DNA from 3 places in the Vibrio bathopelagicus genome. Region 3 is predicted to be linked to each of the others. Evidence: predicted binding sites of a transcription regulator. Region 3 holds the regulator's gene; each other region holds the start of a gene.

Region 1 (4,673 bases), 190 kb from region 3:
CTGCACTGAGGTGATCTCCAAGCTGTGGGTCGTTCTGGCCGGTACATTGAATACCTTTTCCATCACGTATTTCCACTCATTCCCGTGAGGCCTAACTCGTCCGAAGACCTGATGTGTGATCAGATGTGCGAGTTCATGAGGCACGACTTCGTTAATAAAGGCGTCTTCATTTTCGCTGAATAGCACTTGGTTGAGTTTTATCTCGTTTAACTGGAGGTAGGCTTTTCCCGCTGCTTTTCCTCTTAACTTGTAAGTGACGGTTGGACATGGAAATTCACGAGAAAAATGTTGATTAGCAATAGCTAGGCATTCGCCCAGTTTCTTATTTACTCGATGTTGTTGCGCGGTGTAAGACAAGCGTTGTTAACTCCAAAAAAAAGCCTCAGCGTTTAAGCTAAGGCCTCATTATAACATTGCTCATCGATCGTGAAACGATTTAAACGTGATGTTTCTTTTTGATGATTTCGTGGTAAGCATGCCATGTTCCGTAACCAAGTAATGGCATCGTTACAATCATACCTACACCGTAGGTCGCGAAGCCGACTAAGATACCAGTACCAATGATACCGGCCCAAACGACCATCGCAGGGATGTTGGATTTAACGGCGTTGAAGCTAGTGAAAATGGCACTCATCACATCAACACGTCTTTCCATCATCAATGGAATCGAAAATGCTGAGATGCTGAATATGAGACTCGCGATAACCAATCCAATCACCGAACCAGTAATAAGGAATGGCGCAAACTCGCTTAATGGTGCTCCTTGTACGGAAGGGTAGAGTGCATGCAATAACGCAGCAATCCGCATCCAAAATATCATTGCAACCATCAACACAATCGCAAAGGCCCATTGGTGCGTGGAGTTGCGAGTAATTGCTTTCATCGAGTGCAGTAGGCTGGCGTTGTGCCCTTTTTCTCTTTCCCAAGCTGCGTCATACAAGCCCAGTGCAAGAAAGGGCCCTATCAGCATGTACACGATCAGGCTTGGCATTACGACCAAGTGTGTTCCTTGCCATTGGACAAGTTGAACAATCACGATTGCCGCTCCCATAAAGCACAGTCCGTAAAATGCGCTGATTATTGGCATTTTCACTAAGTCATGCAGGGCGAGAGAAAGCCAGTGAAATGGGGCGGATATGCTTACTTGGTTACAAGGAATCGTACGAGCGTAATCACGATCGCTGACTCTGTCTTTTTTATCGTTCAATTCGGATGGGTGTACAGTACGAGGCATATATCCCCCTAGTTAAATAACGTCCTAGTTATAGTTCCATAAAGCTCAGTATTGCGATCATATGAGGATTATGGTGTTGAGCTAAAATGCTCTTTTTCGTCCCAGTTATTGTTCTAGCGTGCATTTAACGAGAGCTATCAGACTGAATTACTTTGAGTTAAATGTGAGCTTGATCGCCTAGGAGTTACCTTAACTATTGTCAGTAGTGTTCGAAAACACAAATTATCGGTGGGTTTTTATACTAAGTGGTTAACGGTAAAGGTGTCTTTTGAAAGGCAGATAGATTGGGTTGGGAGAGGTAAGTACATAAAAATAAAGCCCTTACTAGCAAGTAAGGGCTTTAAAGAAGTGGTTTGCTTTGGCTAAATTATTTTAGGCCAGCAAAGTCTGCAAGCATTGCCGCTTTGTCAGTTGCTTCCCAAGGGAACTCTTCACGACCGAAGTGGCCGTATGCAGCTGTCTGTTTGTAGATAGGTTGAAGAAGATTCAGCATCTCTTGAAGACCGTATGGACGTAGGTCGAAGTTTTGACGAACGGCTTCAATGATGATTTCGTGAGCTACTTTCTCAGTACCAAACGTTTCAACCATGATAGATGTTGGATCTGCTACACCGATAGCGTAAGACAGTTGAATCTCACAACGGTCAGCCATGCCAGCAGCAACGATGTTTTTCGCAACGTAACGTGCTGCGTAAGCCGCAGAACGGTCAACCTTTGATGGATCTTTACCAGAAAATGCGCCGCCACCGTGACGAGCTGCGCCGCCGTAGGTATCAACGATGATCTTACGACCAGTTAGACCACAGTCACCCATTGGGCCACCGATTACGAAACGGCCTGTTGGGTTGATGAAGAAGTTAGTGTCTTTGTTGATCCACTCTGAAGGAAGTACTGGCTTGATGATCTCTTCCATTACCGCTTCACGTAGGTCAGGTGTCGTTACTGAATCACAGTGTTGAGTCGAAAGAACAACAGCATCGATACCAACGATCTTACCTTGGTCGTATTGGAACGTAACTTGAGACTTTGCATCTGGGCGAAGGAAGTCAAGCTTGCCGCTCTTACGTACTTCAGCTTGCTTCTTAACAAGAAGGTGAGAGTAAGTAATTGGAGCTGGCATTAGGATTGGTGTTTCGTTAGTCGCGTAACCAAACATGATACCTTGGTCGCCTGCGCCTTGATCTTTAGGATCGGCTTTATCAACACCTTGGTTGATGTCTGGAGACTGCTTACCAATTGTGTTTAGTACTGCACAAGAGTCAGCGTCAAAGCCCATATCAGAATGAACGTAACCAATTTCACGAACTGTTTCACGAGTGATTTCTTCGATATCAACCCATGCAGACGTTGTTACTTCACCGCCAACCATAACCATGCCGGTTTTTACGTAAGTCTCACAAGCAACACGTGCTTTTGGATCTTGTTCCAAGATGGCATCAAGAACAGCATCAGAGATTTGGTCTGCAATTTTATCTGGATGGCCTTCTGAAACAGATTCAGAAGTGAATAGGTGCTTAGCCATGAGAGCTCCACTTTTAGTTTTTAGGTGCTAATTTCAGGCGTCGCAAGCTAGGAAGCGCCGCCATTAAATACAGTATATTTTGTAGGTGTTTCTACATCTAGACGGCTATTCTAAATTCCAGCGGTCGAATTACAAGCTCTTTTTTATGATATGTCATAACTAAACGTTTGCGTATCGTTCGAGATAAGGCATTCCTAAGTGATGTAAATGTTCGAAAATTGCGAAAAATGACCGTTAAAATGCCAGTAAAACGTTTGCAGTCACTAAAGTCGTTTGAGAGAATACCCGCGCTAATAAAAATGAAAATTTTAGCATCAATCTCTTTTTTAAATCGCTTATGTACTCAGGAGCAGACATGCCTTCTCGTAAAGATCTAGCCAATGCAATTCGCGCACTTAGCATGGATGGCGTTCAACAAGCAAATTCAGGCCACCCTGGCGCACCTATGGGTATGGCTGACATCGCTGAAGTTCTTTGGCGTGGTCACTTGAACCACAACCCAGCAAACCCAGAGTGGGCTGACCGCGACCGTTTTATCCTGTCTAACGGCCATGGTTCAATGTTGATTTACTCTCTGCTTCATCTTGCAGGTTACGAGCTTTCAATTGAAGACCTTAAGAACTTCCGTCAACTGCACTCTAAGACTCCTGGTCACCCAGAGTACGGTTACGCTCCTGGTATCGAAACAACGACGGGTCCTCTAGGTCAAGGCATCACCAACGCTGTTGGTATGGCGATGGCTGAGAAAGCATTGGCTGCACAGTTCAACAAAGAAGGCCACGACATCGTAGACCACTTCACTTATGCGTTTATGGGTGATGGTTGTCTGATGGAAGGTATCTCTCACGAAGCATGTTCTCTAGCTGGTACGCTAGGTCTTGGTAAGCTGGTTGCTTTCTGGGATGACAACGGCATCTCTATCGATGGCGAAGTGGAAGGTTGGTTCTCTGATGATACACCTAAGCGTTTTGAAGCTTACGGCTGGCACGTAATTCCAGCGGTTGATGGCCACGATGCTGACGCTATCAACGCGGCTATCGAAGCAGCTAAAGCGGATCCTCGTCCAACACTTATCTGTACTAAAACTATCATCGGTTTTGGTTCTCCAAACAAAGCGGGTACGCACGACTGTCACGGTGCTCCACTAGGCGCTGATGAAATTACAGCAACTAAAGCGGCACTTGGTTGGGAACACGGTCCTTTCGAAATCCCAGCAGATATCGCAGCTGAGTGGAATGCGAAAGAAGCGGGCGCAGCTAAAGAAGCGGCTTGGAATGCAAAGTTTGACGCATACGCAGCGGCTCACCCTGAGCTAGCAGCAGAATTCAAACGTCGTACTAACGGCGAGCTTCCAGCTGAGTGGGAAGAGAAAGCAAACGCAATCATTGCTGACCTTCAAGCTAACCCTGCAAACATCGCATCACGTAAAGCATCTCAAAATGCTCTAGAAGCGTTCGGTGCTATGCTACCTGAATTCATGGGCGGCTCTGCTGACCTTGCGCCTTCTAACCTGACTATGTGGTCTGGTTCTAAGTCGCTTGAAGCGAACGACTTCTCAGGTAACTACATCCACTACGGTGTACGTGAATTCGGTATGACGGCTATCATGAACGGTATCGCTCTGCACGGTGGTTTCGTACCATACGGCGCAACGTTCCTCATGTTCATGGAATACGCGCGTAACGCTATGCGTATGGCTGCTCTGATGAAAATTCAGAACATCCAAGTTTACACGCACGATTCTATCGGCCTAGGCGAAGATGGTCCTACTCACCAACCGGTTGAGCAGATCGCTTCTTTACGTCTGACTCCAAACATGAGCACATGGCGTCCATGTGACCAAGTTGAATCTGCTGTTGCTTGGAAACTGGCAATCGAACGCAAAGATGGTCCTTCTGCGCTTATCTTCTCTCGTCA
Region 2 (4,673 bases), 650 kb from region 3:
ACAGCACGAGAGGCATTGTTTACATAGACAACAGGCTCAGAGTAATTCTGTTCAATCTTAACCGCTGTATGAGCTTTAGAAGTCGTTGCACCACCGATCAGAAGAGGCAATTTAAAGCCTTGTCTCTCCATCTCTTTAGCAACATGCACCATCTCATCCAATGAAGGGGTTATCAAACCCGAAAGACCAATGATATCGACGTTCTCTTCTTTAGCGACCTTTAGAATTTTTTCGCATGAAACCATCACGCCTAAATCGATAATTTCGTAGTTATTGCACTGCAATACAACGCCCACAATGTTTTTACCAATGTCATGAACATCGCCTTTTACAGTCGCAAGTAAGATTTTTCCGTTAGTTGCGCCAACGTCTTTGGTTGCATTAATAAATGGCTCTAGATGGGCTACAGCTTGCTTCATAACACGAGCTGACTTAACAACTTGTGGTAAGAACATCTTGCCCTCGCCAAAGAGGTCTCCGACAACATTCATACCGTCCATCAGAGGCCCTTCGATCACCTCAATAGGACGAGAAGCATTAACACGAGCCTCTTCAGTATCTTCAACGATAAAGTCGGTAATACCCTTCACTAAAGAATGTTCTAAACGTTTTTCTACCGGCCAAGTACGCCACTCTAAAGCAGATTTATCTTCAACCTTTCCAACTGCACGTTCTAGATACTCAGTAGCGATATCTAACAAGCGCTCTGTTGAATCATCTCGACGGTTCAGAACCACATCTTCAACGGCTTCGCGCAAATCCTCAGGAACATTATCGTAAATTTCTAATTGCCCTGCATTTACGATCCCCATATCCATACCGTTTTTAAAACAGTGATATAGGAATACTGCGTGGATTGCTTCACGAACGTAGTTATTACCTCGGAACGAGAACGAAACATTAGACACACCACCCGAGATCATTGCATGAGGTAAGTCTCGTTTGATATCCCCTACCGCTTCAATAAAATCAACCGCGTAGTTGTTATGCTCATCAATACCAGTCGCAACTGCAAAAATGTTTGGATCGAAAATAATATCTTCAGGTGGGAAACCGACTTCATCAACAAGAATGTTGTAGGCATTAGTACAGATCTCGACCTTGCGCTCTCGAGTATCAGCTTGGCCGACTTCATCGAATGCCATCACGATTACTGCTGCACCATATCGGCGAACCAGTTTCGCTTGTTCGACAAATTTCTCTTTCCCTTCTTTAAGAGAGATTGAGTTAACGATGCCTTTACCCTGAATACATTTCAGACCAGCTTCAATAACTTCCCATTTCGAAGAGTCGACCATTACCGGTACTTTCGATATCTCTGGTTCAGAAGCACATAGATTTAGGAATTTAACCATACACGCCTCAGCGTCTAGCATCCCTTCGTCCATGTTAATATCGATGATTTGAGCGCCGTTTTCTACTTGTTCTCGAGCGACACTCAACGCTTCATCGTATAGTTCTTCTTTAATCAGACGCTTAAAGCGAGCAGAGCCGGTAACATTGGTACGCTCACCCACGTTCACGAACAGAGATTCTTTGGCAATAGTCAAAGGCTCTAGTCCAGAAAGACGACAAGAGACTGGCAAATCTGGTAATTGACGTGGAGTTACGCCTTCAACGGCCTCAGCCATCTGACGTATATGCTCTGGAGTCGTACCACAGCAACCGCCAATTAAGTTCAAGAAACCACTTTCAGCCCATTCCTTAACATGTTCTGCCATGTCTTCAGGAGAAAGGTCATACTCACCAAACGCGTTAGGTAAACCCGCGTTTGGGTGAGCAGACACATTACATTCGGAGATACGAGACATCTCACCGACATATTCGCGCAGTTCATCTGGGCCTAATGCACAGTTCAAACCGAATGAGATTGGTTTTACATGACGAAGGGCGTTATAGAATGCTTCCGTCGTTTGTCCGGAAAGCGTTCGACCAGATGCATCGGTGATAGTACCGGAGATCATCACAGGAAGCGTGATACCCATTTCTTCAAAGACTGATTCAACAGCAAAAGAGCATGCCTTCGCGTTGAGTGTATCGAAGATAGTCTCGATAAGAATAAGGTCTGACCCGCCTTTGATAAGAGCACGAGTCGACTCAGAATAAGCCACAACAAGTTCATCAAAGCTAACATTACGATAGCCCGGATCATTAACATCTGGGGAGAGAGAACAAGTTCGGTTAGTTGGACCTAAAACACCCGCCACAAAACGAGGTTTCTCAGGGGTCTTCGCTGTCCATTCATCTGCCGCTTCACGAGCCAGTTTAGCAGCAGCATAGTTAATTTCTTCGCTAAGGCTTTCCATATCATAGTCGGCCATAGCAATGGTTGTTGCATTAAAGGTATTGGTTTCGAGGATATCTGCACCCGCTTCCAAATACTCCGTGTGGATACCTTTGATAAGCTTGGGCTGTGTAAGTACCAAAAGGTCATTGTTACCTTTCAAGTCACTATGCCAATCAGCAAAGCGCTCACCACGATAGTCCTGCTCTTCCAATTTATAATCCTGAATCATGGTGCCCATGCCACCATCAATCAGTAAAATTCGTTGCTTTAACAGAGCCTCAATCTTTTGCCTTACATTACTTCCCACGGTACAGCCTCATTCCTTTAATTATACCTCCATCCTATCACACATTAAAAAGGAGTCTAGACGTCTAAAAAAGGAAATTGATTACTAAGCTATGACAAAAAGTGTTTGCTATTTAAGCATGAGACAACGAAAATTAATTTTCATACTTTGTTACATATTGGAATCCCAATGTCGGTCTATTACACCTTATGCTTCTTGTCCGCTGCAGCCATGCTTATTGCTTTCGTGAATACCAAAATTGGTAAAATGCAGACAACCATCGCCATTACAGCTGGCTCAATGATGTTATCTCTACTGATTATCATTGCGGGACAAAACAATTGGTTTCAATTGGCTGACATCGCCTCAGAAACCGTTGCCAGTATCAACTTTGAAGATTTCCTCCTGAAAGGAATACTGGGATTCTTACTCTTTGCAGGTGGTTTGGGGATTAAGTTACCTAATCTAAAAGATCAGAAATGGGAAATAACAGTACTAGCTCTTGGCGCTACACTGTTTTCGACATTCTTTATTGGCTTTGTACTGTATGGGTTCTGTCAGTTTATCGGCATTCAATTTGACCTAATTTATTGCTTACTTTTTGGCTCTCTAATATCTCCAACCGACCCAATAGCTGTATTAGCAATAGTGAAGAAGCTCGATGCTCCCAGACGAATCTCTACTCAAATCGAGGGGGAATCTCTATTCAACGATGGTTTTGGCCTAGTCATCTTCGTTACGCTATTTACCATTGCGTTCGGTACAGAGGCACCGACTGTAGGTAGCGTGACCATGTTATTCGTCCAAGAGGCTATCGGCGGTATCGTCTATGGCTTCGTTCTAGGCTTAATATTCCATTACCTAATCAGCAACACCGATGACCACTCGATGGAGTTGCTATTAACCATCGGTATTCCGACAGCTGGCTATGCCTTTGCCGAAGTTCTACATGTATCAGGACCGTTAGCGATGGTGGTATCAGGTATTATGATTGGTAACTGGACACGCTTTATTGGGTTCTCGAAAGAAAGTGAAGATCACCTAGACCACTTCTGGGAACTAATAGATGAATTCTTAAATGGCGTATTATTTTTATTGATTGGTATGTCGATGCTACTATTCAAATTCCACCAAGAAGACTGGATCTTAATGGCATTTGCGGTACCTCTAGTATTGAGTGCACGTTACCTAAGTGTTTTCTTGTCTTATATCGGATTTAGACGCTTTAGAACTTACAACCCTTGGTCAATCAAGATCTTAACTTGGGGTGGTTTACGTGGTGGTCTAGCTCTAGCCATGGCACTTTCAATCCCTTCAGGGATCTGGGTAATTGAAGACAAGTCAATCGATGTTAAAGAGATTATCCTTGTCATGACATACGCCGTTGTTGTGTTCTCTATTCTGGTTCAAGGCTCAACAATCACCCCTATGATAGAGAAAGCGAAACAAGCTGAGAAAGAATTGGATTAACACCCGAAAACATAAACGAAGGTCGCTTAGTATAAGCGGCCTTTTTTGTACCTGTTTCCATCGATAAGCACCTTTCTACTCTACAAGTTACTCCCTTTATCTCTGACCACTACTTTAGTCATGATTGTTATCTTCAAGCATGACTCTTTGTCGTATCTAACACTCCTAAACAACCAAACAACCAAACAACCAAACAACCACTGGTTTGAGTACGTTCGAGCGAAGAGAAACACAAAGCGTTTACGGAAATAAAATAAGCAAAGAAACGTAGCGATATTTAGCCCATTAAGCCTAATAGCTGTATTTCTACATGACCTTCTGTTCAAGTTAAATATTGAGATCATAATAAAATGTAGAGAGAGAACCACGATCGAAGAGGAATTCTAATTAGATTCAAAGCTTCGCACACTAATAGTCCTAAAACTGAAACTTTTCCATAAAACAGCTCATGCTGCAGTAAGGAACAGTACTGGTTCTAATCAATTTAGAAGAGGGCAAGATAGAACTTGAGCAATTGACGAGTATGAGTGATGTAAGACTGAAAGAAAACAAAAAGGCTCTAGTCTTTCTACCGGGGCGCGCAGTCTAGAGCCTTAAATATAGAGATTCGACCGAGCTGGCGCGCCAGGG
Region 3 (4,673 bases):
TCGGTGTCCTTTTTTGTTGCCTGTAATTTGAGGAAACACTAATTTTTATAACGCTCTCCGTTTATCTCGACGATAGGCTGTCGACTTGAGTTTGGCTTCATTACTTTCCCCTTTATCACTCTTCCTAGAAATCCGCTTGAAAGTTCAACAAGCGATAGCAATTTCAACTGCTCACTGGTCTTATTAGTAGTGAAATCTCGTTTTTTAATGAGACAGAGGCTTTAACTACCTAGGAACTTTGAAGTACATCTATTAACATGAACAAGATCCCCCAAATAATAATATCCTAGGAACCTACACCTATGTCTGAAGACAGCCGCCAAGACCAATCCTCTCAAGAATTATCGCCTCAAGAACGATTCCGTCAGCAAGCTCTTGATTATCATGAGTTCCCAATTCCAGGCAAAATTGCCGTAGCACTGACGAAGCCTGCAAACTCTGCAGAAGATCTAGCACTTGCTTACAGCCCTGGCGTGGCTGAGCCTGTTCGCGAGATCGCACAGAACGTTGATAACGTCTATAAATACACAGGTAAGGGCAACATGGTTGCTGTTATCTCTAACGGTACTGCGATTCTTGGCCTAGGTAACCTTGGCCCTATTGCTTCTAAACCTGTAATGGAAGGTAAAGCGCTACTGTTTAAGCGTTTTGCTGGTTTAGATTCTATCGATATTGAAGTAAAACACCGCACAATCGATGAGTTCGTTGATACGGTTGCGAATATCGCAGATACATTCGGTGGTATTAACCTAGAAGACATCAAAGCACCAGATTGTTTTGAGATTGAACGTCGCCTGATTGAGCGTTGTGATGTACCTGTATTCCACGATGACCAACACGGTACTGCGATTGTAACGGCAGCGGGTATGCTGAATGCGATTGAGCTTCAAGGTAAAAAACTGGAAGAGTGTAAGATCGTTTGTTTAGGTGCTGGCGCAGCGGCTGTAGCATGTATGGAGCTACTGATTAAGTGTGGCGCTCAGCGTGAGAAAATCTACATGCTTGACCGTAAAGGTGTGATCCACACTCGTCGTGATGACCTAAACGAATACAAAGAGCTGTTCGCAAATAACACGGACAAGCGCACGCTTGAAGATGTTATCGAAGGCGCTGACCTGTTCTTGGGCGTATCGGGTCCTAACCTGTTACCAGCAGAAGCACTAACGCTGATGGCTGATAAGCCCGTTGTGTTTGCATGTTCAAACCCAGATCCAGAGATCAAGCCTGAGCTTGCTCATGAAGTTCGTTCTGACCTTATTATGGGTACTGGCCGTAGTGATTATCCTAACCAAGTAAACAACGTACTTTGTTTCCCATTCATTTTCCGTGGTGCGCTCGATGTGCGTGCGAGCGAAATCAATGACGAAATGAAATTGGCTGCTGTTAAAGCGATTCGTGAACTTGCGAAAGAAGAAGTTCCGGCTGAAGTACTGGCTGCTGCGGGTGAAACTGCACTGGAGTTTGGTAAAGGTTACATCATTCCTAAGCCAATGGATCCACGTCTACTTCCTCGCGTAGCAAAAGCAGTAGCGGAAGCGGCGGTTGAGTCTGGCGTTGCTCGTATTGAGATGCCTGCTAACTATATGGCATAGACACTGGATGGCGTAGCCGCTTGTGATTGCGGCTTCGCGATTGAGTGAAAAAGAATAATAAAAAACCGACCCATTAGGAGTCGGTTTTTTTATGTCTATCATTCACTGCGCAGTTATAGAGGACGTAGTGGTTGATGTTACAAATAGGGTTCAGTTATCGCGAATCAATATTGAAGGCAGTGACTGAGTTATTGTTATTCTTCGTCAAATGCTTCGAACTCGATACCCATCTCTGTCATCAGTTTTTTCACTTCAGTAGGAATATCGTCTGGACGGTCTTTACGAAGGTCTTCATCCGTTGGTAGTGGTTGGCCTGTGTACGCATGTAGAAAGGCTTCGCACAGTAGCTCACTGTTTGTTGCATGGCGTAGGTTATTAATCTGGCGGCGAGTGCGCTCGTCAGTAAGAACCTTTAACACTTTTAGAGGGATAGAAACTGTAATTTTCTTTACTTGTTCGCTTTTCTTTCCATGCTCAGCATATGGGCTTATGTATTCACCATTCCAGTCGGCCATTGCGTACCTTCATCACTTTAGTTGTTAGAATAAATTAATAGTGGTGATTTTAGCGGGATTTACTGCCATAAGCAAAGACATATGGACGTCTAGAAGTGTTGACGTCTCACGTTTATGAAAGTAAAGTGAATAACATATATCTAACACAGCCGCAAAATGCCGACAAGCAGCTGTGATTCTCAGACGCAAAACTTGTAAGGAAGCACCTATGAGCAGCCGGAAGCCAGCAACCATCGCAGTACGTACTGGTATCGAGTCAGACACGCAACACCATGCCGTTGTCCCACCAATTTATCTTTCGACTAACTATGGGTTTCCCGCTTTTGGTGAAGTGCCAAAGTATGACTATACCCGCTCTGGTAACCCAAACCGTGGTTTATTAGAAACGGCACTGTTTGAGCTTGAGTCTGGTAAAGGCGCGGTTGTTACTAACTGTGGTACTTCGGCGCTTAACTTATGGGTTTCTGCTTTCTTAGGTGGCGATGATCTTATTATCGCACCACACGATTGCTACGGCGGCACTTACCGTCTGTTTAACACACGCTCACTTAAAGGTGACTTCAAAGTTCTGTTTGTTGATCAATCGGATCAAGCCGCGCTGGATGCCGCGATCGCGCTTAAGCCAAAGTTGATCTTAATTGAAACGCCATCGAATCCATTAGTTCGTGTGGTTGATATTGCAGAAACTTGCCGCAAAGCGAAAGAAGTGGGTGCTCTGGTTGCTGTCGATAACACGTTTTTGACGCCTGTGTTCCAAAAGCCTTTAGAGCTGGGTGCTGATTTTGTTATTCATTCAACCACTAAATACATCAACGGACACTCGGATGTTATTGGTGGCGTTGTGGTGACGAAAACTGAAGAGCACGCTGAAGAACTAGCATGGTGGGGCAACTGTATTGGTGCAACCGGCACACCATTTGATAGCTACATGACGCTCCGCGGTATTCGTACGCTAGGTGCGCGTATGCGTGTTCACGAAGAAAGTTCACGTGAAATTCTGACGGCTCTGCAACAACAAGATCTGGTGGGTACGATTTACCACCCAAGCCTTCCTGAACATCCAGGTCACGAGATAGCCAAGAAACAGCAGTTGGGCTTTGGCTCCATGTTGAGCTTTGAGTTTGCGGGCTCTTTTGAAGCACTTAAATATTTTGTAGATAAGTTAGAGCTATTTTCTTTGGCTGAATCACTGGGTGGTGTTGAAAGCCTGATTTGTCACCCTGCGTCGATGACTCACCGTGCGATGGGCGAAGAAGCTCTAGCAGAAGCGGGTGTTTCTCAACAGCTACTACGCCTTTCTGTTGGCCTTGAAGATGCAGAAGACCTAATCGACGATCTCAAGCAAGCCTTCGAAAAAACACAAGGCTTTATCGCTGAAGGGGAGAGTTAATAATGGCAACCTTTCGCCAGCTACATAAATTTGGTGGTAGCAGTTTAGCGAACGCTGAATGTTACCAACGCGTGGTCAACATTCTTAGAGAATACTCATCAGCAACCGATCTAGTCGTTGTATCGGCGGCAGGTAAAACTACCAACCGTTTGATTGAGTTTGTTGAAGCGCTCGACAAAGATGGCCGCATTGCTCATGAATGCCTACAAACCCTTCGTCAGTTCCAGCTTGAACTGATTGAAGCATTGCTTGAAGGTGAAGTTGCTTCTCAACTAACGGCAACCATCCAACAAGAATTTACCGCTTTGGGTGAGCTCACAGCTCCCTTGAGCGAAGCACAGAAAGCGCAAGTGCTTGGTCATGGTGAGGTTTGGTCTTCACGTTTGTTGGCGACTTTGTTGTGCCAGCATGACTTACAAGCGGTTGCTCAAGATGCACGTGCCTTTTTACGTGCAGAAGCGGGTGCTCAACCTGAAGTTGACCGCGCACGCTCTTATCCTCTGATTAAAGAAGCCCTAGCGCAGCATGCCCATTGTCGCGTGGTGATTACGGGCTTTATGGCTCAGAACTGCGAAGGTGAAACGGTACTGCTCGGCCGTAACGGTTCGGATTACTCAGCAACTGTGATTGGTGCTTTGGCTGAAGTTGAACGTGTGACGATTTGGAGTGACGTGGCTGGCGTATACAGTGCCGACCCACGTTTGGTTTCAGATGCGTGTTTATTGCCACTGCTTCGTCTTGATGAAGCCAGCGAACTAGCTCGCCTAGCCGCTCCCGTGCTGCATAGCCGAACGCTGCAGCCTGTGGCACAAAGTGCTATGGATCTCAGCTTACGTTGCAGCTATCAGCCTGAAGCGGGCTCTACACAGATAGAGCGAGTTCTGGCATCAGGTCGTGGTGCAAAAATCATTACCTCTTTGGATGAAGTTCTTATCGTGCAACTGACCTTTGGTCACGGCCATGATTTTGACCGTCTAGAAAGTGAAGTGCTGGAAGGGCTTAAGCGCGCTCAATTAGAGCCGCTTGCTTATGAGCTTGAACCGGATCAGCACTGCTTGCGTCTTGCTTACACAGAAGAGATTGCTGGTGGCGCTCTGGAATATCTACAAGACCACGCGATTGAAGCTGAGATTAAGCTCAAAGAAGGTTTCTCTCTGATTGCGGCGGTGGGTGCGG

What was found. Region 3 encodes MetJ, which represses methionine synthesis genes. Its sites were predicted from a motif close to TTAGACNTNTANANGTCTAA; they were not measured.
Region 1: metK (methionine adenosyltransferase) is a predicted target of MetJ. The motif match lies at 2,846-2,865, and genes of this name have one in related genera.
Region 2: metH (methionine synthase) is a predicted target of MetJ. The motif match lies at 2,643-2,662, and genes of this name have one in related genera.

The regions. Positions count from the first base shown of each region.
Region 1 covers NZ_CP062500.1:3,158,290-3,162,962, reverse strand. Annotated here, with positions in the region: gene IHV80_RS13975 (SprT family zinc-dependent metalloprotease) at 1-357, opposite strand, end outside; gene IHV80_RS13970 (DUF2189 domain-containing protein) at 437-1,234, opposite strand; gene metK (methionine adenosyltransferase) at 1,602-2,756, opposite strand; gene tkt (transketolase) at 3,112-4,673, shown strand, end outside.
Region 2 covers NZ_CP062500.1:344,964-349,636, reverse strand. Annotated here, with positions in the region: gene metH (methionine synthase) at 1-2,594, opposite strand, end outside; gene IHV80_RS01695 (cation:proton antiporter) at 2,763-4,043, shown strand.
Region 3 covers NZ_CP062500.1:3,348,032-3,352,704, reverse strand. Annotated here, with positions in the region: gene IHV80_RS15020 (malic enzyme-like NAD(P)-binding protein) at 303-1,592, shown strand; gene metJ (met regulon transcriptional regulator MetJ) at 1,787-2,107, opposite strand; gene IHV80_RS15010 (O-succinylhomoserine (thiol)-lyase) at 2,316-3,497, shown strand; gene IHV80_RS15005 (bifunctional aspartate kinase/homoserine dehydrogenase II) at 3,500-4,673, shown strand, end outside.